3 regions of the Paenibacillus sp. FSL P2-0089 genome follow, and region 3 is predicted to be linked to each of the others. Evidence: riboswitches for the same ligand, from Rfam matches in the RefSeq annotation. Region 3 holds a riboswitch; each other region holds the start of a gene.
The links. Region 3 has a riboswitch for cyclic di-GMP ahead of NST69_RS03390 (PA14 domain-containing protein). Riboswitches for the same ligand answer to the same signal wherever they lie in the genome.

Region 1 (7,293 bases), 740 kb from region 3:
CGTCTCCAACATGAGCGCCGCCCAGATCCAGCTGCTACAGACTTATTGCGACGAGCCGTTCATTGTCAACCAGCTGCATATGAGCCTGTCCCGGATCAGCTGGGTCGACGCCGTACTCAGCGTGAACCGCGACCCGTGGAAGGACATTACATTCCCGGAGGGCACCATGGAGTATTGCCGCGCCGGGAACATCCAGCTCCAGGCCTGGGGCCCCCTGGCCCAGGGACTCTTCAGCGGACGGCCGCTTGAAGGCCAGCCGGAGAAGGTTGTGAATACAGCGGCCATGGTACGGAGACTCGCTGACGAGAAGGGCGCGACACCCGAGGCCATCGTACTGGCTTGGCTAATGACGCATCCCGCAGCCATCCAGCCCGTCATCGGCACCGTGAATCCGCAGCGGATCGCCGCCTGTGCAGGCGCAGTCCACCTGGAGCTGTCCCGCAAGGAATGGTATGAGCTGTACGTCACCTCGCGCGGGGAGAAGCTTCCCTGAGCTTGAATTTTACTGGAAATTACATGATTGAACAGGTTCAGTAATTTGGAACAAGTGCATAGAATCAGCGAAAGGTACTGTCCTTATATGGACAGTACCTTCTTTGCGGCGGAATAGACTAACCCATCGTTTAGCCAACTGGTGCAGCATCCGAATTGTATTCGCATACATTGAGTCCGATTACTTTCCTCATTCCCGCTCGCCGCCCACTTTTGCACCATTCAGGGGCACTAATGCCCCTCATTCTCGCCTACCGCCCACTTTCCCGCATTCCTCACAGGCACTTTATCTCCCCCTCACCTTCCCCCGCCCCTAATACTCGTTCTTTATAAAGAACATTTGTGAAAAACAGCGATATCGTCAGATAAATCGAGATATCTCATACATTTCGTACTTTATTGCGAACATTCCGCTGAAAATAACATTTTTCTTTTCTGAGCAGCACAGTGTATGATTTGCTTACGATATCGTTCTTTATTAAGAACGAATATAACGAATTATTCATTAGCAACTCGAGAGGGGGCTTAGCTATGTACCCCAGATCTGCCAAGCGGCGCAAACGGAAAACCAGGAAGCTCGGCCTGCGGATTCTGCAATCGGGTATGGCCGTATCTGTGCTCCTGATGTACACCTCAGGCCAGATCGGCAGCACCTATGGAGAGTTCAACACCTCCCAGGAACAGATCAGCTCCATCGGGCTGTGTTCGGTTTTCCCGGGTCAGATTGAGCAGTTGTTGTCGGAATTCAGCGGTCATCTAAACACCGTCATAGAGCTGAAAGCTTCCCTTGGCAGCCATAGCATCAGCGGAGTGTATAACACCTCAGTCGCTGCCGGAGAGCTGTCGCTTGCAGAGCTGGATCAGGCTGCGGATGAACTCTCGTCCGAGCTCACTCAAGCTGGCAGCGAGATCGACCTGCTGGAGAAGCAGCTGAGCTTCAATGGGACGGTCTGGCAACACATTCTGCAGGAAATTGGCAATGCAGCGGCCATTCTGCACAAGCTTGGAGGATATATGGTGAACCTCGATCCTAACTGTCTGGAAATCCGTGATGCCCAGTTCTTCGACCAGATTCAAGAGAGCCTTCATCAAAGCGGGATTCTGTCGGAATCGCTGGCAGAGACGTTAAGCGGAATTGTGCAGTATCTTGGCTCGATTCATGATATCGGCGGATCCTTGCCCACCGGCAATCCGGACCGCGTCTTGCTCCGGCAGGATGACTACAGCTTCCCTGCTGAAGAGCCTATCCTCTCATTCGTAACCAGCGCCTACCAAGCAGATTCGCAGGTATCCCCCGCGCTGCTAGCCACGTATGAGCAGTTGAATACAGAATTAACCGCGTCCAAGGATACCCTGTTCTCCACAATCCATACCTTACAGGAGCGGCTCACAGAAATCGCTGAAGCCAAAACAACCCTTGAGGACAAAGCGAAGGCACAGCAAGAGGAAGAGGAACGCCTGGCGCTTGAAAAGGCCGATAAAACCAGAGCGGAGGAAGCCCAGCGGCTCGCCATAGAGAAGCAGAAGGCTGCTGACGAAGCGCTGAAGCTGGAGAATGAACAAGCACAGAACCAGCCGGCCGCAACCAGTCTTCCTGACAAAAGCCAGCCGGGAGAGGAGCCTGCTCCCGCAGCGCCTGTAGAGGACAATCCAGTCCCCACAGCTTCAGCAGCAGCAGAGGTTATTCCCACTGCCACTCCGGCGTCTGAGATTCTTTTACCGGAAGCAACTCCAGATCCATTACCCGGCAGCGTAATTCCAGGCACTGTAATGGACGGCGCGCAGCCTGCTCCTACAGCTACACCGGCTCCACAATCTGAACCCAGCAAAGGCGGCGAATAAGATGCGCATCCGAAAAATAGTCAATACGATAATTTCCACTCTGATTCTTATAGTGTTCCTGGTGCTAATCACAGCCGTTGTCATCTCCAAAGCCTCCGGCGGCGAGCCCTCCTTCTTCGGCTACCAGATCAAGACGGTATTATCCGGCTCCATGGAGCCCGGCATCCAGACCGGTTCCATTGTGGCCATTAAGCCGGGCGGGGACATGACCCGGTTCCAGAAGGGCGATGTGATCACTTTTCTGAATCCCGATAATATCCTGATTACCCACCGCGTGGTCGCTGCCGAGCTGAACAGTGCTCTGGGGGAAGCCAGCTACACCACCAAGGGCGACAATAATGATTCAGCCGACACCGCAGCCGTCAGTTCCACGAATGTGGTAGGTGAGTACACCGGCGTGACCGTCCCCTATGTGGGCTATGCCATGAGCTTCGCAGTCTCCAAAGCCGGAAGCGTAGTGCTGATGATTATTCCCGGACTGCTCCTGCTTCTCTACGCGCTGTATTCTTCCTGGAAGGCCGTTGCGGCACTGGAAAAGAAGAATGCCCCGTCATCCGCAGCCAGCAGCGGCGGGCCGGATACTCTGACTGACCTCGTACAATGATCAATTGTTCTCTCCCGTTTACGAAACGCGGAGCCACAATACAGCTTGCCGGAAGCACCGGCTATGCACAAAGCAGACTCATAAGAGAGGGATGAACAAATGAACGTCAAAAAAACATTAGGTCTCGGCGTTGTATCGGCAGCATTAGGCTTAACCCTGGTCGGCGGAGGCACCTTCGCTTACTTCAGCAGCACTTCTACTTCCTCAGCTTCTTTTAACAACGGAACCCTATCATTACAATCTGATCCCTCCGTCATTGTTAATCTCAGCAATCTCAAGCCGGGCGATACCGTCTTACGGGACTTCAAGCTCAAAAATGACGGGACGCTCAATATTCCCAAAGTGGTACTGCGCACCTCATCGGCCATTACAGACGCCCAGGGAGACAACGGCTCCCATAATTTCAAGGATGATATTATTGTGACCTTCCTCGTGAACAAGGATAAGAAGGAATCGCCGCTCCTGGTCATCTCGCTGGCCGATCTGGAGCAGGAGAGTCCCGATCTGGTGGCCCGGGGAATTCTCGGAGCGATCTTAGGCGGAGAGAAGTCCGGCATCAAAGCCGGCACCTCGGATAACCTGACCATCCAGTTCGCCTTCAAGGAGACCCTCCAGCCGCAGAACTATTATCAGGGCGACACGCTTGCACTGACTCTGAATTTCGAAGCCAACCAGGAAAAAGGCACGCTCAAATAATTCCACAAAAACAAACCATTCGAGGAGGAAATAAATAATGGGTATCAAAAAAACATTGGGTCTTGGCGTAGCATCGGCAGCACTGGGCTTGTCTTTAATCGGCGGGGGCACCTTCGCTTACTTCAGCTCCACAGCTACCAGCACGGCAACCTTCGCAGCGGGTACGCTGAAGCTCGGCTCTTCCTTCAATACTCCGGTAGCGCTGACGAATCTGAAGCCGGGAGACTACACCGTCCGCACCTTCACCTTGTCCAATGACGGCACACTGGATATCAAATTCCTCAAGCTTGCCACCACTTACACCGTGACCGATGCCAAGGGCGATAACGCGGGCCAGGATCTCGGAGACCACTTCAAGGTCAAGCTCCTGGATAATACGTACACCGGCGGTTCACTAAGCGGTCATGTGCTGTCCGAGATCTCCCTGAAGGATCTGAAAAACACCCCCAGCTACGATCTCGTAGCAGCAGGTGTACTGCCAGGAGGGATTGCCGCCGCCGGGTCCAAGACCTTCAAGATCGCCTTCGAATTCGTAGACAACACGCTCGATCAGAACATTTTCCAGGGTGACGGCTTAGCTCTGAACTGGACCTTCGATGCTCTTCAAGGAGTGGGAGAAGCCAAGTAGATCAGGGGCCAGCCTATACAAGTGAAAATGGCTTTGCCGGCCTTTTATTAGGAAGGCAGCGTTTCAGCAATCCATCAAGACGGCATATCCTCCCTCATCCGGGCCGGGTATGCCGTTTCTTTTTTCCCGCTGCCGGGTTCAAGGATTTTTGTCCGTTTTGCGGATTTTTGTTATACTGACAAGAGAAAACGGCTTTGCCGGCCTTTGAACGGGCGGTACCGTTTCAACGAGAAAGATAAGGAGAATGTATAGCGCAAAGCATATAACTTCTTATTTTTCACCAAAAAAAGTACGGAGGGCGTTGTAATCGTGTCAGATACTATGGGAAGCCGCATCCACAAACTCCGGCTGGAGAAGGGCTATTCGTTATCCGAGCTTGCCGATAAGGCTGATGTGGCGAAATCATACCTCAGTAATGTGGAACGGAACATTCAATCCAACCCCTCCATTCAATTCATCGAAAAAATCGCTGACGCGCTTCAGGTATCCATTCATGCACTGTTGTATGGCGGACTGGCAGAGACGGAAGAACAGGCTCTGGACGGGGAATGGTTCCGGCTTGTTCAGGAGGCCATGGCCTCCGGTATAAGCAAACGCGAATTCAAGGAATTCCTCGATTACCAGAAATGGCGCATGGAACAAAAGGACAACTAGACGAGCATTATATGCCACAGGGAAGACTCCGCACGGCAGGGAGGCCACCTTCGGCGAAGGCAGCCTTTCAAGCGGCATACAGAAAAGGCACAGCGTACCGGACGCTGTGCCTTTTCTGTATGTATCCGAACAATGATGACCGCCCTTACATCGCCTGGAGCGCCTTCTCACTTAGAAACCGGCGGATATCCTCCGCCGCGATCCCCGCCTGCTTGGCAGACATCAGCAAGTGCACCCATTCTAAATCCAGATCTACTGCCTGCAGCTCGTCATTCCCCTGGTTGGACATATCCAAGAAATCTCCTCCTAGAATTTTCGCGTCCCCAGGCAGTCCGGCCATCATAGTAGTATTGCTACTTTGTAGTATTTCTACTTTAGATCCGAGACTTTGTGCCCCTGTCTTTCGGCAGGTTTACCTTTTACTGGACCCTTTCCATCATGAAAGGATCTGGCAAGAATCGATGAAACCGTTCTCCGCAATAACATTATACAAGATCATACGCAATTAGTGTGTCGTTTTCTGGAATTTTTTTATGAAAAAATGTGAGGAAACTTAGCTGAAATTGCCAGCGGCTTGTATAAATATTTCCAGTTCCAAGTTCAAACACTATCTAATAGTTTAAATATACTAAAGGGAACCCCATCCGCCCCGACTTGCCGCTGCACGCAACATCGTATAGAGACAATTACCCATTTGTATGTATAACGGGCTGTTATATGAGTTTTTTCTATTTATGATAGTTCCGTATGAATACTGTAATGAATCATGCCAAATTGCGAACGGATTGACCGAAAGTATGAATTGATTACCCCGCCGGAAAGTAGCACAATAGGATGAGAATGAAACCGCAAACATTTGCAGCTCCGCCAAGTGGCACACTGGATGCCTCGCGTGGAGTTTATCCGTTAGGAGGACCTATTCATGGCAGTCAAAGAGCCCTATAACGACACAGTATGGAGCAAATACTACGGCCCCAACCTGGGCTACATCCAAGAAAGATATGAGCAATTTGTCAAGGACCCCTCTTCTGTTGAACAGCATTACCGCGATCTCTTCACCGTATCCGGCCCCCCTCCACTGGCACCCGATGCCGAGAGGGCTCCAAGGCCTGCCGTATCAGCAGATGCCGAGTGGCTCAAGAAGGCTGTCAAGGCTTCGAAGCTGATCGCCAATATTCGAATATATGGCCATATGGCCGCAGACATTGACCCGCTGGAGCGCAGCACGAACCCGATGGCCAAATGGCTGGAGCTGGAGACCTACGAGCTTACCCGCGAGGATCTTAATGCCCTGCCCGCTTCGCTGATCTGGGATAATGCCCCTGCGGATGTGCATACCGCGATGGATGCCGTCCACAGAATGCGCCAGGCCTATACACAGACCATTGCTTATGAATTCGGGCATGTGCATGATGAACGCGAGCTGCGCTGGCTCAACAGCCAGGCGGAATCGATGACCTCCCCTGCCCCGCTGAATAATACAGAACGCAAAGAGCTGCTGAAGCGGCTGGTTCAGGTGGAGCATTTTGAGACCTTCCTGCACAAGACCTTCGTCGGTCAAAAGCGCTTCAGCCTGGAGGGCAATGATGCCCTTGTGCCAATGCTGGATGAGATTGTGCGGGCTGCCGCGCATGACGGCGCCGAGCATATCCTGATGGGTATGGCCCACCGCGGAAGACTTAATGTGCTGGCTCATATTCTGGGCAAGCCTTATGATATTATTTTCTCAGAGTTCCATCATTCGCCGAACAAAGAGCTGTTCCCTTCGGAAGGCTCCATGGGCGTGACCTACGGCTGGAGCGGTGATGTGAAGTACCATCTCGGGGCTGACCGTGCCGTCCGCGAAGGCGAGACCGTGCGCACCCGGATCACGCTGGCCAATAACCCGAGCCATCTTGAATTCGTCAATCCTGTCGTCGAGGGCTTCACACGCGCCGCACAGGAAGAACGCAACGCTCCGGGACTGCCTAAGCTGAACACAAGCAAGGCTATGGCTGTGCTGATGCACGGCGATGCAGCCTTCCCTGGCGAAGGTATTGTCGCTGAGACGCTTAATATCGGCAAATTGCAGGGTTATCAGAATGGCGGTACCGTGCATATTATCGTCAATAACCGGATCGGCTTCACCACCGAGAGCGAGGATTCCCGCTCCACCCATTATGCCAGCGACCTGGCCAAAGGGTATGAGATTCCGGTCGTGCATGTTAATGCCGATGACCCGGAAGCCTGCATTGCCGCAGTCCGTCTGGCCAGCGCTTACCGCCATATGTTCAAGAAGGACTTCCTGATTGATCTGATCGGCTACCGCCGCCACGGACATAATGAAATGGATGATCCCGAGACGACCCAGCCGATTGTGTACGGCAAAGTGCGGAAC
Region 2 (7,293 bases), 3.8 Mb from region 3:
GCAATCATTGGCGAATATGACGGCTTACTCGTTCGCAGCCAGACTACCGTGACGGACAAAATTATCGCCGCCGGTACTAATCTCAAGGTTATCGGCCGGGCCGGAGTCGGCGTGGACAACATCAAGCTGGAGTCCGCCACGCAGCGCGGTGTAGTCGTTATCAATGCTCCGGACGGCAATACCATTACGACCTGTGAACATGCTTTTGCCATGATGATGGCCTTGGCCCGTCATATTCCTCAAGCCTACGCGAAGACGATTTCCGGCGTATGGGACAGAAAAACCTTCCTCGGCGTAGAGCTGCGCGGCAAGACACTGGGCGTACTCGGCATGGGCCGGATCGGCAGCGAGGTGGCCAAGCGCGCCAAAGCCTTCGGCATGAGCATCCTGGCCTATGACCCGTTCCTGACAGCTGACCGTGCAGAGAAAATGGAAGTGAAGCTGGCTTCGGTAGACGACATTGTGCGCGGTGCAGACTTCATCACCGTTCACACACCGCTCACCCCGGAGACCCGCCACATGATCTCCCGTCCGCAATTCGAAGTGATGAAAAAAGGCATGCGCATCATCAACTGTGCCCGCGGCGGTGTCATCGATGAAATGGCGCTGGTAGAAGCGATTGACAGCGGTATTGTAGCCGGTGCTGCGTTCGACGTCTTCGAGAAGGAGCCGCCTGAAGCAGACCACCCGTTCCTTACACATCCGAAGATTATCGTGACTCCGCATCTGGGCGCTTCGACGATTGAAGCCCAGGAGAACGTAGCCATCGATGTATCCGAGCAGGTCCTTCATATCCTGCGCAACGAACCGTTCATCAACGCGGTGAACATTCCGCCGGTTGCACCTAGCGTGATGAACAAGCTGCAGCCGTACTTCACCCTCGGCGAGAAGCTGGGCAGCTTCGCTACGCAGATTACGGACGGAGCGATCCGCGAGATCCATGTGGAATATGCCGGTGATCTCTCGGATGTGGATACCCAGCCGCTTACCCGCTATGTCGTCAAAGGTGTGCTCACCCGCCACTTTGCCGGAGATGTGAACATCGTCAACTCGATGCATCTGGCGAAGACCCGTGATGTGAATGTAGTGGTGACCAAGGCTTCCAAAACCAAAGGCTTCACCAACCTCATCACGGTAACACTCAAGGCTGAGCATGATGAAGAGCGTCTGGTCGCCGGTACCCTGCTGCAGGGCTATGGCGAACGGATTGTTAAGGTCAACAAGTTCCCGGTCGATATTGCTCCGGAAGGCCATCAGGTTGTGATCTCGCATAATGACAAGCCGGGTATTATCGGACTCGTCGGCACCCTGCTTGGCGAGAACGGCGTCAATATCGCATCCATGCAGGTTGGCCGTACGATCATCGGCGGAGCTGCCATTATGCTACTGACCGTTGATAAGGGTGTGCCGAAGGAGGTCCTGGTGAAGCTGGCCGGACTGCCGGAGATCAACACCGCTGAGGAGATCATTCTGCTCTAATTCTTATTTCTTCACAATAAAACACTCTTCGGGAGTGCAGGCCCCAGGCCGCGCACTTCCAAAGAGTGTTTTTGCGTTATACTATGAAATCCGGTAGGCTGGCACCTGCCGGCCATCGGTGTCCGTAAAGCCATATTTCCGTGCCAGGTCCCCTACCTTCTGGGGAGTGCCAGTCATGGATATCACTTCAGGATCAGCAGCAAGCGCTGCAACTGCCCGTCCGATATAAGCGGTTGATTCAGTGGTCTGAAGCCCCTCCTCCTCCTGCCAGTGCTCCTCATCTGTGCCGAAGCTGTCCAGGACCAGCTCGGTCCGCATCCAGCCGGGAGAGACGGGAATCACCGCGATGCCATCCGCAGCCACCTCTAGGGATAATCCGTAGGCCATGCGCACCAGTGCATTTTTGGACAGATCATAATAGAAGTTCCCCGTGTACTTGTACTCGTCCCAGAAGGTTGTATGGACGATTAATTTACCCGCCCCCGCTCCTTCCCTGCGCATCAGGGGTACAGCATAATAATTAGTCATTAGCTGCGCCCTCACACCCGCAGTGAACATATGATCCCAATGCTGCACCGGCTGCTCCCAGAACGGTTCATTCTCGATAGGGAGAGTATTGCCGCCCCAGACGTTATTGACCAGAATATCCAGTCTGCCCTGCTCAGCGCTAATCTGCCGGATTACGGCCTCTGTCTCGCTGTCATTGGTATGATCACAGCGGATCACGGCTCCGTCCCCGCCTAAGCGGCGGATCTCAGCCAGCACCCCTTCAAGCGTTCTTGCCTGTCCCTCCTGCGGCATACCGGCATTCCTGCCCGTAATGTATACATAGACACCAGCCTTCGCCAGCTCCAGTGCAATGCCTCTGCCCGCTCCCCTGCTCCCGCCTGTTACCAATGCCACTTTCCCTTGCAGATTTGTCATTTGATCCGCTCCCTTTCATCTATCATGCCCGGATTAGATGATCATTTGCGCTAATCCGTACTCTTGTCTAATATATACCTTATACATGACAACCATTGACATATATAAATAATACATTCAAGGGAGGTTGCAGAATGAGAGCGGATCGCCTGATCACTATCGTTCAACTCTTACAGAGCCGCGGGAAAATCAGCTCCAAAGAGCTGGCGCAAACGCTGGAGGTATCCGAACGTACAATCTTCCGGGATATGGAGGCACTAAGCTTCTCCGGCATCCCCGTGCTGGCGGAGCGCGGCCGGGAAGGCGGCTGGAAGCTGGCTGAAGGCTACCGGAATTCCCTGACCGGAATGAACACCAAGGAGATTGCCGCGCTGCTGGTGCCCGCTGATCCGGCGATTCTGCACGCTCTGGGCATTCAGGAGGAGTTCTCCTCGGCCGCCCGCAAGCTGCAGGCCGTCGCTACCCGGCAGCCAGTCACCCCCTTCAGCTTCCTCAGCCAGCGGATTCACATCGACGGAGCCGGGTGGCATCCCTCCGGGGAGACCTATCCCTGCCTATCCGCTTTGCAGGGAGCCTTATGGGAGAACCGCAAGGTGAGCATCACCTATCTGCGCGGGGAGGACGCCGCCGAGCGGCTGGTTGCACCGCTGGGGCTGGTAGTCAAGCGCGGCGTCTGGTACTTGGTCGCGGGGCATGACAGCGAGCTGCGGACCTACAGGGTCTCCAGAATCACTGAGGCCAAAGTCACAGATGAGTCTTTTGAGCAGCCGGAGGATTTCCACCTGTCTGAGTACTGGGAGACCTCCACCGCCGCATTCAAGTCTGCCTTGCCCAGGTACCCCTCCAGCCTTCTTGTAAGAGAGCAAACGATGAAGGAGCTGCAGAAGGAGCGATACGTCGCCCTGTTGCACCAGGAGCCTGCTGAGGCCCCGGGCTGGATCAGGGCCGAGGCCGAGTTCAACACGCCGGAGTCTGCGTGCCGGATCATCCTGTCCCTGGGTCAGGGTATCAAGGTGACGGCACCGCCTGAGCTTGCGGATACGGTTGCTGCGGCTCTGCGTGAAGCGGCAGCATTATACGATTTTTAATAATAGACCAAATGCACTAGTATCCCCTATAATATTACAATACACATTATTATTTATAGGGGGACTTTACATTATGGACTGGATGAACAAGCTGCCGTTGAAACAAAAAATCGTCACCGGATGTTACCTGGTTGCCGCTTTATTCGCTGTCCCTGTCTTAATCACGCTAATCCTCATGGACAGGCTGTTCATCGGCATTATTCTTGTCGCCGTCCTGGCAGCGCTGACTTACCCGCTTGCGCGCTTCATTGAGAGAACGCTTACATCTTCATTTGAGGATATCTCCAATGTGACGCACACGATTGCCAAAGGCGACTTCACCAGCCGTGCCGATGAGAATGGCTCCATGGGCGACATCAGCCGCTCCTTCAACACCATGATTGACAAGCTCAAAAAAATCCTCACCGATGCCTCACAGATTACCCGTCAGGTTATGGACGCCAGCCGCGGGATTGAAGACAAGAATCAGAACCTGAAGTTTGTCATGGCGCAGGTGGCCTCCTCCTCCAATGAACTGGCCCTCGGTGCTAACGAAATCTCGGTGGATATCGCTGATATGACCGAATCGATCAAGGATATCGAAATCAAAGTCTCCAATTATACGAATTCCACCAAGGAAATGAATAAAAGGTCTGTACATACGCTGGAATTGGTAGAACAGGGACGGCAATCGGTGGATACCCAAGCCGAAGGCATGCGCAAGAACATCCAGGCTACCCAGAAGGTGGCGGATACTATCGAAGCCCTATCGCATAACGCACGAGGCATTACGATGATTACCAAGACGATTACCGAAATTGCTGAACAGACCAATCTGCTGTCGCTCAATGCTTCTATTGAAGCCGCCCGTGCAGGCGAGCATGGCCGCGGGTTCGCCGTTGTTGCCCAGGAGGTCCGCAAGCTGGCCGAGGAATCCACCGCTTCAACCAAAGAGGTGTTCGGTCTGGTACGCAGCATCGAAGCGGATATCAAGCAGGCTATCGATAACATCGCCATCAATGAAGAGGTAGTCCAGGTGCAGAATGAGATGATTACGGAGACAGCCAACATTTTTGCTCAAATTGTGCATAGTGTCCAATACATAACCGAGCAGATTGCCTCCTTTTCCGCAGAGAGTGACCTTATGCTGGAGAGCGCGCTCAAGATCTCCGGGGCGATCGAGAATATCTCAGCCATCACCCAGGAGACCGCCGCAGGGACGGAAGAGGTATCCGCAGCGATGAACGAACAGATTCATGCTCTTCAATCCGTAGCTGAGGAGACAGAGAAGATGACCTCCGCGGTCTTCAACCTGCAAAAAACAATTCATATTTTCAAATTTTAACCTCAGCACAAAGAGACACGCCTGCGGAATTTTCTGCGGGAGGTGTCTCTTTTTTTGGGCAAAACAAAGATTGTTATGTAATATTCACAAATTGTTGAAATTGTGCATAAGGGTAAAAAACGTGCTTTGCACTTCTTTACTATAGTCGTTCTATTGTCATGGCTTGTCTATAAGCTAATATCTCACATCACTATTACTTAAGTCCTATCACCGAAATATGTAATGCTGTATATCTAGTGAATTCTTAATGTTTTGCAGTAAATCAGGAATGTAATGAGGCTTTGTGCTCACTTCCCACATTAATCAACCTAAACGGCCATTTGCATTTTAAGACTTTAGTCTTCCAGGGACAACCATTTTCAAAAGTTTGAAAATCCAAATATTTAGCCATTTCCACTCCTGAATATTCGTCAAATTCCGAGTTTCTTCTCACAGGGGTTATTGACAAAAGCGGAGCAAGGAATATATTGTAAAGGAAAATTCTCCACAAATTCATTTATAACCGCATACCGGCAAAATTCACCGAAAGGGAATGACGCAAAGCCATGGATCTACAGTCTCATTTCTGAAGTGGGATCATGACAGCCAGGTTGCTGAAAAACTGTGAACGCCTTAGGTTTCGCGTTTGATTATGGTGATTCGTGCAACAGACCTGTGCTCCAATGGTGAGTACAGGTTTTCTATTGCTGACGTATACAAATAACAACTTGCGGGGTGGATGTTCTGAAGACAGTTGCAGATTATATGGCGGAAGCATTACACGATCTGGGAGTCACTCATTCTTTTGGAATCATAGGCAAGTCTATTTGCCCCATCGCTTTGAAAATGGTTGACTACGGTATAGAGTTCATCCCCGGCCGGCACGAATCCAGCTCCGGCTTCGCCGCCGGCGGTTATGCTCTGAAGACCGGCAGTCTCGGGGTAGCCTTCGGCACCTCCGGTCCGGGGGGAACGAATCTGCTCACCGCAGCAGCGCATGCCAAGGCCAATAATCTTCCCGTCCTCTTCATCACCGGACATCAGTCCATCAAGGAGCTGGGCATTCCCCAATGTCAGGATTCCACTTCCTACCTGGCTGATTTGGCGGATATGTTCCGGCCGGCCACCCTCTTCAGCAAGCTCGTTGAACGCGGCGATCACTTCAGCACGATTTTCAACCATGCCCTATCCATCGCCCTCGGTGACCAAAAAGGTCCGGTCCATCTCTGCATTCCGTTTGATGTGCAGACAGAGCGGCTCGCGGAATGCCGGATTGTTCTGCCGGAACGCGAGGGACTAGTCAGTTATCAGAACTATGACCGGGTCATCTCGGCGATTAATCAATCCGCTAGGCCGCTGATCATTGCCGGTAAAGGCGTCAACCGCTCAGGTGCCCATCAGGAACTGGTTCAGCTGGCCGAAACCTTCAACATTCCTGTAGTCACCTCTCCAGGCGGCAAAGGTGCAATAGCTCATGATCACCCGCTCTACCACGGTCCTGTCGGCGTTGGCGGCTCCTCGCACGGCGATGAATTGCTGAACAACAGCGACCTGTTCATTGTTCTGGGCTCCCGCCTGAGCGACATGACCATCTGCAACCTGAAGCCGGAGAATCATCCGCCGCAGCTGATCCAGTTCGATGTAGATCCAACCTTTGTCGGCAAAATACTGTCCTCATCCACCATCGCTGTCGGCGGGGACTTAAGGGACAACCTGGCACTGTATCTTCAGAAGCTGGACCCCTCTACGGTCACCAAGCATGAAATCACAATCTCCAATGCTTACAATGACGAGTTGCCCGTGCTGGCGGGGCTCTCTCTGGCTTCGGTAATGAGCACGATGAGCGACTTGATTCCTTACAACAGCAGCGTGTTTGTAGATGACGGCAGCCACGGGTTCAATGCTGTGAAATGGTTCAATGTCCGCAGGCCCGGCAGCTTCATATTCGATGCCTACTTTGCTTGCATGGGCAATTCAATTGGCATGGCGATCGGCGCCAAGACGGCTTCTCCCGGAGAGACTGTCTTCTGCATTACCGGTGACGGCTGTTTTATGATGCTCGGAACTGAAATAAACACAGCCGTTTGCAAGGACATTCCGGTGATTTTCATTGTGGTGAACAATAAGCAGCTGGATATGGCGCTTAAGGGTATGGAGAAAACGACTGGCCGGATTGACGGTACGATCTTCGAGGTTCCGATGGATGCCGTGAAATTCGCCGAATCGCTGGGTGCAGCCGGCTTCCGCTGCGAGACGCAGGAGGAGTTCGCTGCCGCAATCCAAGAAACTGTGGCACTTAACAAGGCAGCTGTAATTGAGCTGCTGACTGACCGTGATGAAATGCCTCCTACGGCCCACCGCACGCTGGATCTTACGTAAGGAAGCCGTATCCGCACACCTTTTCTAACCTACTATCAGGAGGACATATCGTGAACAAGAACATGAACAGCGGACTCGATCATTTCACTGATCTCTCAGGAGATTATGGGGCCAAGGCCC
Region 3 (7,293 bases):
GCTGCCGCGCAAGCATAGCGGCGGCCCGGCTCCCCTTGCCGCTACAACAAGCGGCAATATCGGATCTTTAGCCGGGAGCTTCGCCAGCGGGCGAAGCGGATATAAAATCACAAGCCTGTTATGAAATGGAGCGGAGAGGAATTTTGGAGCTGTAGGAGCGTTAGCGTCCGCCTTTGTCTCCGGATGTTATCTGCTGCAAGCAATATAATCAACAACATCTGGAGACAACAGCGGCCGTAAGCCCAAAATTCCTTGCAGCGACCCTCATAACAGGCGGGATTTAACTCACAGCTCCGGCAACAAGAAATACCCAATAACAATACGATATGGAGGGTTCACTATGAAACTAGTACTTCTATCAGGCGGCTCCGGCAAGCGGCTCTGGCCGTTGTCCAATGATTCACGCTCCAAGCAATTTCTGAAGGTACTGGCAAGCCCGGCAGGTGAACCGGAATCAATGGTACAACGGGTATGGAGACAGCTGGAGGAGAACGGCATGGCCGGGTCCTCGTATCTGGCGACCGGGCGCAGCCAGGTGGAGATGATCCAGAGCCAGCTCGGCAGCGAGGTGCCGATCATTGTAGAGCCGGAGCGGCGGGATACCTTCCCGGCTATTGCGCTGACGGCGGCCTACCTGTATTCCATCGCGGGGGTGTCCCCAAGCGAGACCGTGGCGATTCTGCCGGTGGACCCATACGTGGAATCCTCCTTTTTCGAAACGGTGCTGCAGCTGGAGAACACCATGCTGGTGAGCGGGGCAAACCTGGCGCTGATGGGCGTAGTTCCCGAGCATGCTTCGGAGAAATACGGCTACATTATTCCAACGGGCGCAGATGCGGGAGCGAATGGTTACCTGCAGGTGAGCCACTTCCAGGAGAAGCCGGACCGTGTGCAGGCCGAGGAGCTGATCGGCAAGGGGGCGCTCTGGAACTGCGGAGTGTTCGCCTTCCGTCTGGGTTACCTGCTGGATATCCTGCAGCGCAAAGGGCTGCCGCTCAATTACGAGGAGCTGCAGAAGCAGTATAAGCTGCTGTCCTCGATTAGCTTCGATTACGAAGTGGTGGAGAAAGAAGAGAACATCGTCGTGCAGCCTTATGCCGGATTCTGGAAAGACCTGGGCACCTGGAATACGCTGACCGAGGAAATGACCAGTAACCATGTCGGCAAAGGCTTCATCACCGCTGACTCCGAAGGCACCTGCCTCATTAACGAGCTGGATATTCCAATCACGGTAATCGGGGCGAAGGATCTGATTATCGCCGCCAGCCCGGACGGCATTCTGGTGACGCACAAGGCCGAGAGTCCGCGGATCAAGGAAGTGCTGAAGACTTTTGAACAAAGACCGATGTACGAAGAGCGCCGCTGGGGCCACTACAAGGTAATCGATTATGTGAAATATGACGAAGGCAACGAGGTGCTGACCAAGCGGATTTTCATCAATGAGGGCAAAAATATCAGCTACCAGCTGCATCACAAACGCAGTGAAATCTGGACCTTCGTCAGCGGGGAAGCCAGCATTGTCATCAATGAGAAGATGCATAAGGTGAGGGCGGGAGATGTGGTGCGGATACCGGAAGGGACCAAGCATGCCATTCTTGCTCTTACCGATGTGGAATTCATTGAGGTGCAGACAGGGTCTGAGCTGGTAGAGGAGGACAATATCCGTATTACTCTGGACTGGGAGGATATCGCTCTACATCAGTTCATTTCGTAGGTCTAACTTATCTATTTAACCAATTGTTACAATTTTAAATCAGGCATTTAGAACTATTTTTCAGACAAAATTTGTTTTTACTCTACATTAAATTTGCATATCGACGATACTTACGGTAAGAGGGATTGATCCTTCCAAAACGACAATGGCAAACCTAATCGAAAGATAGGGACGCAAAGCTATAGGGCCTTCGCAAGAGTGGCAGCCTGGCTACCGAAAGGAAGAGAATATTGTGAAAACTTACCGTAAGTCTCGTTTGCTCTGCGCTGTGCTGTCGCTGGCCGTGGTATTGTCTGCTGTACCCGTGGGACTGGGAATCGCCCCGTCCACTGTCAAGGCTGCTTCCTCTACAGGAGCACCAGTGAATCCTAATGCTTCAGCCGAGGCGGTCAAGCTGCTGAACAGTCTCTATGAGATCTCCGGGAACGGAATCATTACAGGGCAGCATGACTATTTCGAAAGTCCGGATGAGCTGAGCAACAAGCTGAAGGGAACAAGCGGACAATACGCCGCACTGCATGGGTATGAGCTTGGAGCAATCGGTGGACAGAGCGAGAGCGGAGTAGCTGCACAACGCAAAAATATCGTCTGGAGTGCAACGAACTGGTCCAGAGCGGGCGGCATTGTCGCCATGACCTTCCACCAGAGTCTGCCGGGCACCAAGTACGAATGGTCCAATGTGCAGAAGCCAATTACTCAGGCGCAATTTAACAAATACGTAACCCCCGGCACGCCAGAGTATAATGCTCTGATCACTGATCTGGATAAAGTAGCTGTCTCTCTGAAAAGTCTGCGGGATGCTAAGGTTCCGATCCTCTGGAGACCGTACCATGAAATGAACGGCGGCTGGTTCTGGTGGGGCAAGAAAGACAACTTCACTGCACTATGGAATATTATGTATGACCGGTTCGTGAACGTTCATCAGTTAAATAATCTGATTTGGGTATGGAACCCGAATGCGCCGAATGCCAACTCTGATCCCTATGCACGGACCTATCCGGGCGCGGACAGAGTGGATGTACTGGCAGCAGATATATATAATAACGACTACTCGAATAAATATCATGACGATCTGACCAGCCTGGCTGGCGGCAAACCGATCGGCATCGGCGAGAACGGCGAAATGCCGAACATCTCGAAGCTGAAGCTAACTCAGCAGAATTACGTGTTCATGATGAACTGGGGCAAGATGCTCTATGAGAATAACAGCACGGCGACAATCAAGAATTTCATGAATGACAGCTACACACTGACCCGTGACCAATATAAGGCCTGGTCTGCTCCGGCGGCGGCTCCTAAGCCAACGGTAACGCCAACGCCTACCGCAACGCCGACTGCAACACCGACACCAACGCCGACTGTAACACCAACGCCGACTGCAACACCGACACCAACGCCGACTGCAACACCAACCGTTGCGCCGATTCCGAAGCCGGTCCCAACCTCCGGTGATACGGACAGTAAGCCTGCCCAGAATGGCTTGCTTGGAGAATACTTCAAGAACATGACGCTCTCGGGGACACCGGTTATGGTGCGTAACGATGATGTCATCAGCTTCAATTGGCGCCAGGGTACTCCTAATGCTGCACTCGGTGTAGACTACTTCTCGATCCGCTGGACCGGCCAGATTAAGCCCGCTTACAGCGAGACCTATCAGTTCTATACTACATCGGATGATGGTATCCGCCTGTGGGTGAACGGCACAGCAGTCATCGACAGCTGGGTCAAGCAGAGCGGAACTGCCCGCACAGGAAGTATAGCCTTGACTGCGGGGCAACTGTACGATATTAAGGTAGAGTATTATGAGAATGCAGGCGATGCGAATGTCCATCTGATGTGGCAGAGCCCCAGCCAGGTGAAGGGAACCGTACCTGCAAGTGCGCTTTTCTCCAGAGCAGGCAACACATCCATACCTGCTCCAGCTGCAACAGCAGTACCGACAACGGTACCAGCAGCGACAGCAGCACCAGCACAGACAGCAACGCCGGCACCAGTAACGACACCAATGCCAACACCAGCACCAACACTGACGCCAGTACCGACACCAACGCCAACACCGGTGCCTACGCCGACAGCGGTTCCCGTTCCTTCTCCTACAGCAACACCGGCGGATCTGCCGGTAGAAGTTCCTGCTGCCAATGGGCTGTACGCGGAATACTTCAATAATATGACTCTATCGGGCGAACCCGCTGTAGTGCGTACCGATGCTGTGCTTGATTTCAACTGGCGCCAAGGCACGCCGGATGCCGCTATCGGCATAGACTTCTTCTCTGTCCGCTGGAGCGGGAAGATGAAGCCGCTCTACACGGAGACTTATCAGATCTACACCACTTCCGATGACGGTATCCGCGTACGGGTGAACGGTGAGCTTGTGATTGACAGCTGGGTGAAGCAGAGCGGCACCGAACGCATGGGCAGCATCAGCCTGAACGCAGGCGAGCTGTATGATATTCAGGTAGAGTATTATGAGAATCAAGGGGATGCAAAAGCGCGGCTGATGTGGCAGAGTCCAAGCCAGGCCAAAGGAACCATTCCGGCAAGCGCGTTGTTCCTCCCGTCCGCTTCGTAAGCTCATAAGGTCCGCAGCTGTGTTCAACATTGGCGCTGTTACTGGTTAAGACGTTACAATTATAAATCCTGTAAGCCACTCTTAATGGCCCTGCTTACCAGCAGGGCTACTAAGCTATAGAAAGGCAGACAATCCGGCAGGCGTAACCTCCGGGGCCCTGCCGGAGAGTGTGGCTGGAGAAAGGAGATTACATTGAACACTTACCGTAAGTACAGGCTATATACAACTATTTTTCCTCTAATCCTTATCCTTTCATTGCTTCCATGGGGGGAAGGGCGCAGTCTGCCCGCAGCCGCCAAGGTTACAGCACCTGCCGCCCCCGCTCCCATACAGCCCATTAATCCTTCGGCCTCCAAGGAGGCTTCCGCACTGTTAAGCTATCTCAGTAATCTCAGCGGCAAGGGGATGATATCCGGCCAGCATGATTACCTGGAGAGCCCCGATGAATTTAATAATAAGCTCCGCACCACAACCGGCCGCTATGCCGTTCTGCATGGCTATGAGCTGGGAGCCATAGGCAACCAGTCCAAGGAGACCATTGCCAAGCAGCGTCAGGCTGTCGTGGACAGCGCCATCCGTTGGCATGAGGGCGGCGGTATTGTCGCCATGACCTTCCATCAGAATCTGCCGGGAACCGCGCCGGTATGGACCAATGTGCAGAAGCCGCTGAGCCAGAGTCAATTCAAGCTGTATGTCACTCCCGGAACGCCGCAGTACAAAGCCCTGGTCGCTGAGCTGGATGAAGTGGCCAAGTATCTGGGCGAGCTGCGCGATGCCGGAGTTCCGGTGTTATGGCGGCCCTATCATGAGATGAACGGCGGCTGGTTCTGGTGGGGGCAGAAGGATGACTTCGCGAAGCTCTGGGACCTGGTCTATGACCGCATGGTGAATACGCATAAGCTGAATAATCTGCTGTGGGTATGGAATCCGAATGCTCCCAACAAGTCGTCTGAGCCGTACGCCGCCTATTTTCCCGGCATCGCCAAGGTGGATATTCTGGCCGCCGACATTTATGACAATGATTTCAAGCAGTCTTATTATGACAGCCTCCTGAAGCTGGCGGGCGGCAAACCGATCGGAATCGGGGAGAGCGGAGAGCTTCCAGACCCTGTCATCATGTCTCAAAAACAAAGCAAATGGGTATATACGATGACATGGGGCAAGATGCTGGTTGAGAATAACCCGACCGTGAAAATTCAAAGCTTCATGAACCATAAATACACGGTATCACGGGAGGATTACAAGCTCGCGGCGGGTGCCAAAACGCATGCGGCGGCTGTAAGCTCAAGGAACGGCCTGAGAGGCCAGTATTATGGCAATATGGACCTGTCCGGCACACCGCTGCATACCCGTAACGACAGCACCCTTCAATTCAACTGGCATGGCAATTCACCAGCTCCAGGCCTTCCCAAGGATGCATTCTCGGTACGCTGGACCGGGACCCTTAAGCCTCTCTACAGTGAAAAGTATACGTTCACCGCTTCTTCGGATGACGGCATCCGCGTATGGATCGGCGGCAAGCTCCTGATCGACAGCTGGAAGAACCAGAGCAGTGCGAGCAAGGAGGGCAGCATCACGCTCTCTGCGGGTACCCCCTACGCCATCAAGGTGGAGTATTACGAGAACCGCGGGGATGCCAGCGTCAGTCTGATGTGGAGGAGCCAGAGCCAGAAGCAGATGATTATTCCCCAGAGCGCGCTGACGCTTCCTTAAGGAAGCTCCGCGGAAGACGAAGTGTGACGTAAACCAGGTACAGCATAGAATTCCGGAAGAAAGCGAGGACAAGGGAATGAGGACTAGAGTTCAAAAGAAACCCAGTAAATATCTCCACAGGCTACTAAAATTTGCAGCACTGATCATCTTGATTCTGTTGTCCGTCTCTGTCTTCGGAGATTACGGGACGAAGGACGGTGAAGATGATGTGGATCTGTCTTCATTGTCGGCGGCCAAGGATGCCGGTCCTGAGATGCCGGAAGGAACTGTTCTATGGAAGCTTGGCAAGCATGACGGCTCTGCCGGTGAGTTCAAGGCGGCAGGGTCAAGCGGGGTGAAGAAGACACTCAGCATAGCTTCAACCACTGCCAGGTCGGCAGAGCTGAAGTCACTGCCCTCCGGCCTGCACGGGGAGACCAACCCGGAGCTGCGGATTCAGTATGAGCTGGATAAGATCCCGGAGCACGGGGTCTTATTTCGCGTGAGCATTATCGATGCTTACAAATCCGTTCCCCAGATGAGCGTGTTCTCCAACCGTCAGCTCTCAGGCATCATTCAGATCGCCGGGATTGCCGGAACAGGCAGCAAATACGACTTCCGCAAAACCTATGAGCTGTACATTCCCAAAGAGCAGCTCATCAGCGGCACCAACGAGCTGACGCTGCGGACGGCCAGAGGAATCTATTCCTCAGAGGCTGAGGATAAGTACAACTGGTGGACATGGGATAATCTCAGTCTGGAGGCGCTGAAGTCTCCGATTAAGGAGCCGATTCACGGCAGCTATACGCTGACGGGGACGGTGGTGAATAACAAGCAGTTTTATTTTGACGAGGGGGCGGTTACCCATCTGCCCTATATTATGAAGTGGCTGGGTGTAGCCTATAGCGGCAATATCATGCGGACCAGCTGTGCCAGCGATGTAGGCCGCTCGTGTGAGAATATGGAGGAGTACTACAAGGTCCTGAAGGATTACAATATGCAGGCCGTAGCGCTCTATCTGTACACAGGCGATATCAAGCTGAAGGCGGACGGAACGCTGCCAGAGGATGCGGAGAAGAAGCTGACGGATTATTTCCAGAAGTACAGCCCGTACTTCCAGTATTACGAGGTGGATAACGAACCGGGCCTGTTCAACCGTTCCAAAGCGGTCAATCTGGCCATAGCCGAGTGGCTGAACAGCAAGGGTAAGACGATCGCCCCGCATCTGCAGACGGTTGCACCCGGATGGGCCTACTGGCCGGGCTACAGCGAAGACTCGTGCGGCAACCAGAAGGGTCCGGTGAAGCAGTGCGGAGAC

Region 1: it holds a riboswitch for cyclic di-GMP, as region 3 does, so the genes downstream of both, NST69_RS00375 (anti-repressor SinI family protein) here and NST69_RS03390 (PA14 domain-containing protein) in region 3, are expected to answer to the same signal.
Region 2: it holds a riboswitch for cyclic di-GMP, as region 3 does, so the genes downstream of both, NST69_RS19550 (thiamine pyrophosphate-binding protein) here and NST69_RS03390 (PA14 domain-containing protein) in region 3, are expected to answer to the same signal.

Annotation. Positions count from the first base shown of each region.
Region 1 covers NZ_CP152006.1:91,373-98,665, reverse strand. Annotated here, with positions in the region: gene NST69_RS00405 (aldo/keto reductase) at 1-493, shown strand, start outside; gene NST69_RS00400 (hypothetical protein) at 1,024-2,334, shown strand; gene NST69_RS00395 (signal peptidase I) at 2,336-2,938, shown strand; gene NST69_RS00390 (TasA family protein) at 3,038-3,634, shown strand; gene NST69_RS00385 (TasA family protein) at 3,672-4,262, shown strand; gene NST69_RS00380 (helix-turn-helix domain-containing protein) at 4,584-4,916, shown strand; gene NST69_RS00375 (anti-repressor SinI family protein) at 5,062-5,205, opposite strand; cyclic di-GMP riboswitch class I at 5,240-5,343, opposite strand; gene NST69_RS00370 (2-oxoglutarate dehydrogenase E1 component) at 5,839-7,293, shown strand, end outside.
Region 2 covers NZ_CP152006.1:4,639,744-4,647,036, forward strand. Annotated here, with positions in the region: gene serA (phosphoglycerate dehydrogenase) at 1-1,479, shown strand, start outside; gene NST69_RS19535 (SDR family NAD(P)-dependent oxidoreductase) at 1,561-2,403, opposite strand; gene NST69_RS19540 (YafY family protein) at 2,538-3,491, shown strand; gene NST69_RS19545 (methyl-accepting chemotaxis protein) at 3,565-4,815, shown strand; cyclic di-GMP riboswitch class I at 5,317-5,413, shown strand; gene NST69_RS19550 (thiamine pyrophosphate-binding protein) at 5,530-7,173, shown strand; gene NST69_RS19555 (carboxymuconolactone decarboxylase family protein) at 7,224-7,293, shown strand, end outside.
Region 3 covers NZ_CP152006.1:831,762-839,054, forward strand. Annotated here, with positions in the region: gene NST69_RS03385 (sugar phosphate nucleotidyltransferase) at 341-1,714, shown strand; cyclic di-GMP riboswitch class I at 1,852-1,932, shown strand; gene NST69_RS03390 (PA14 domain-containing protein) at 1,947-4,283, shown strand; gene NST69_RS03395 (glycosyl hydrolase) at 4,476-5,996, shown strand; gene NST69_RS03400 (discoidin domain-containing protein) at 6,205-7,293, shown strand, end outside.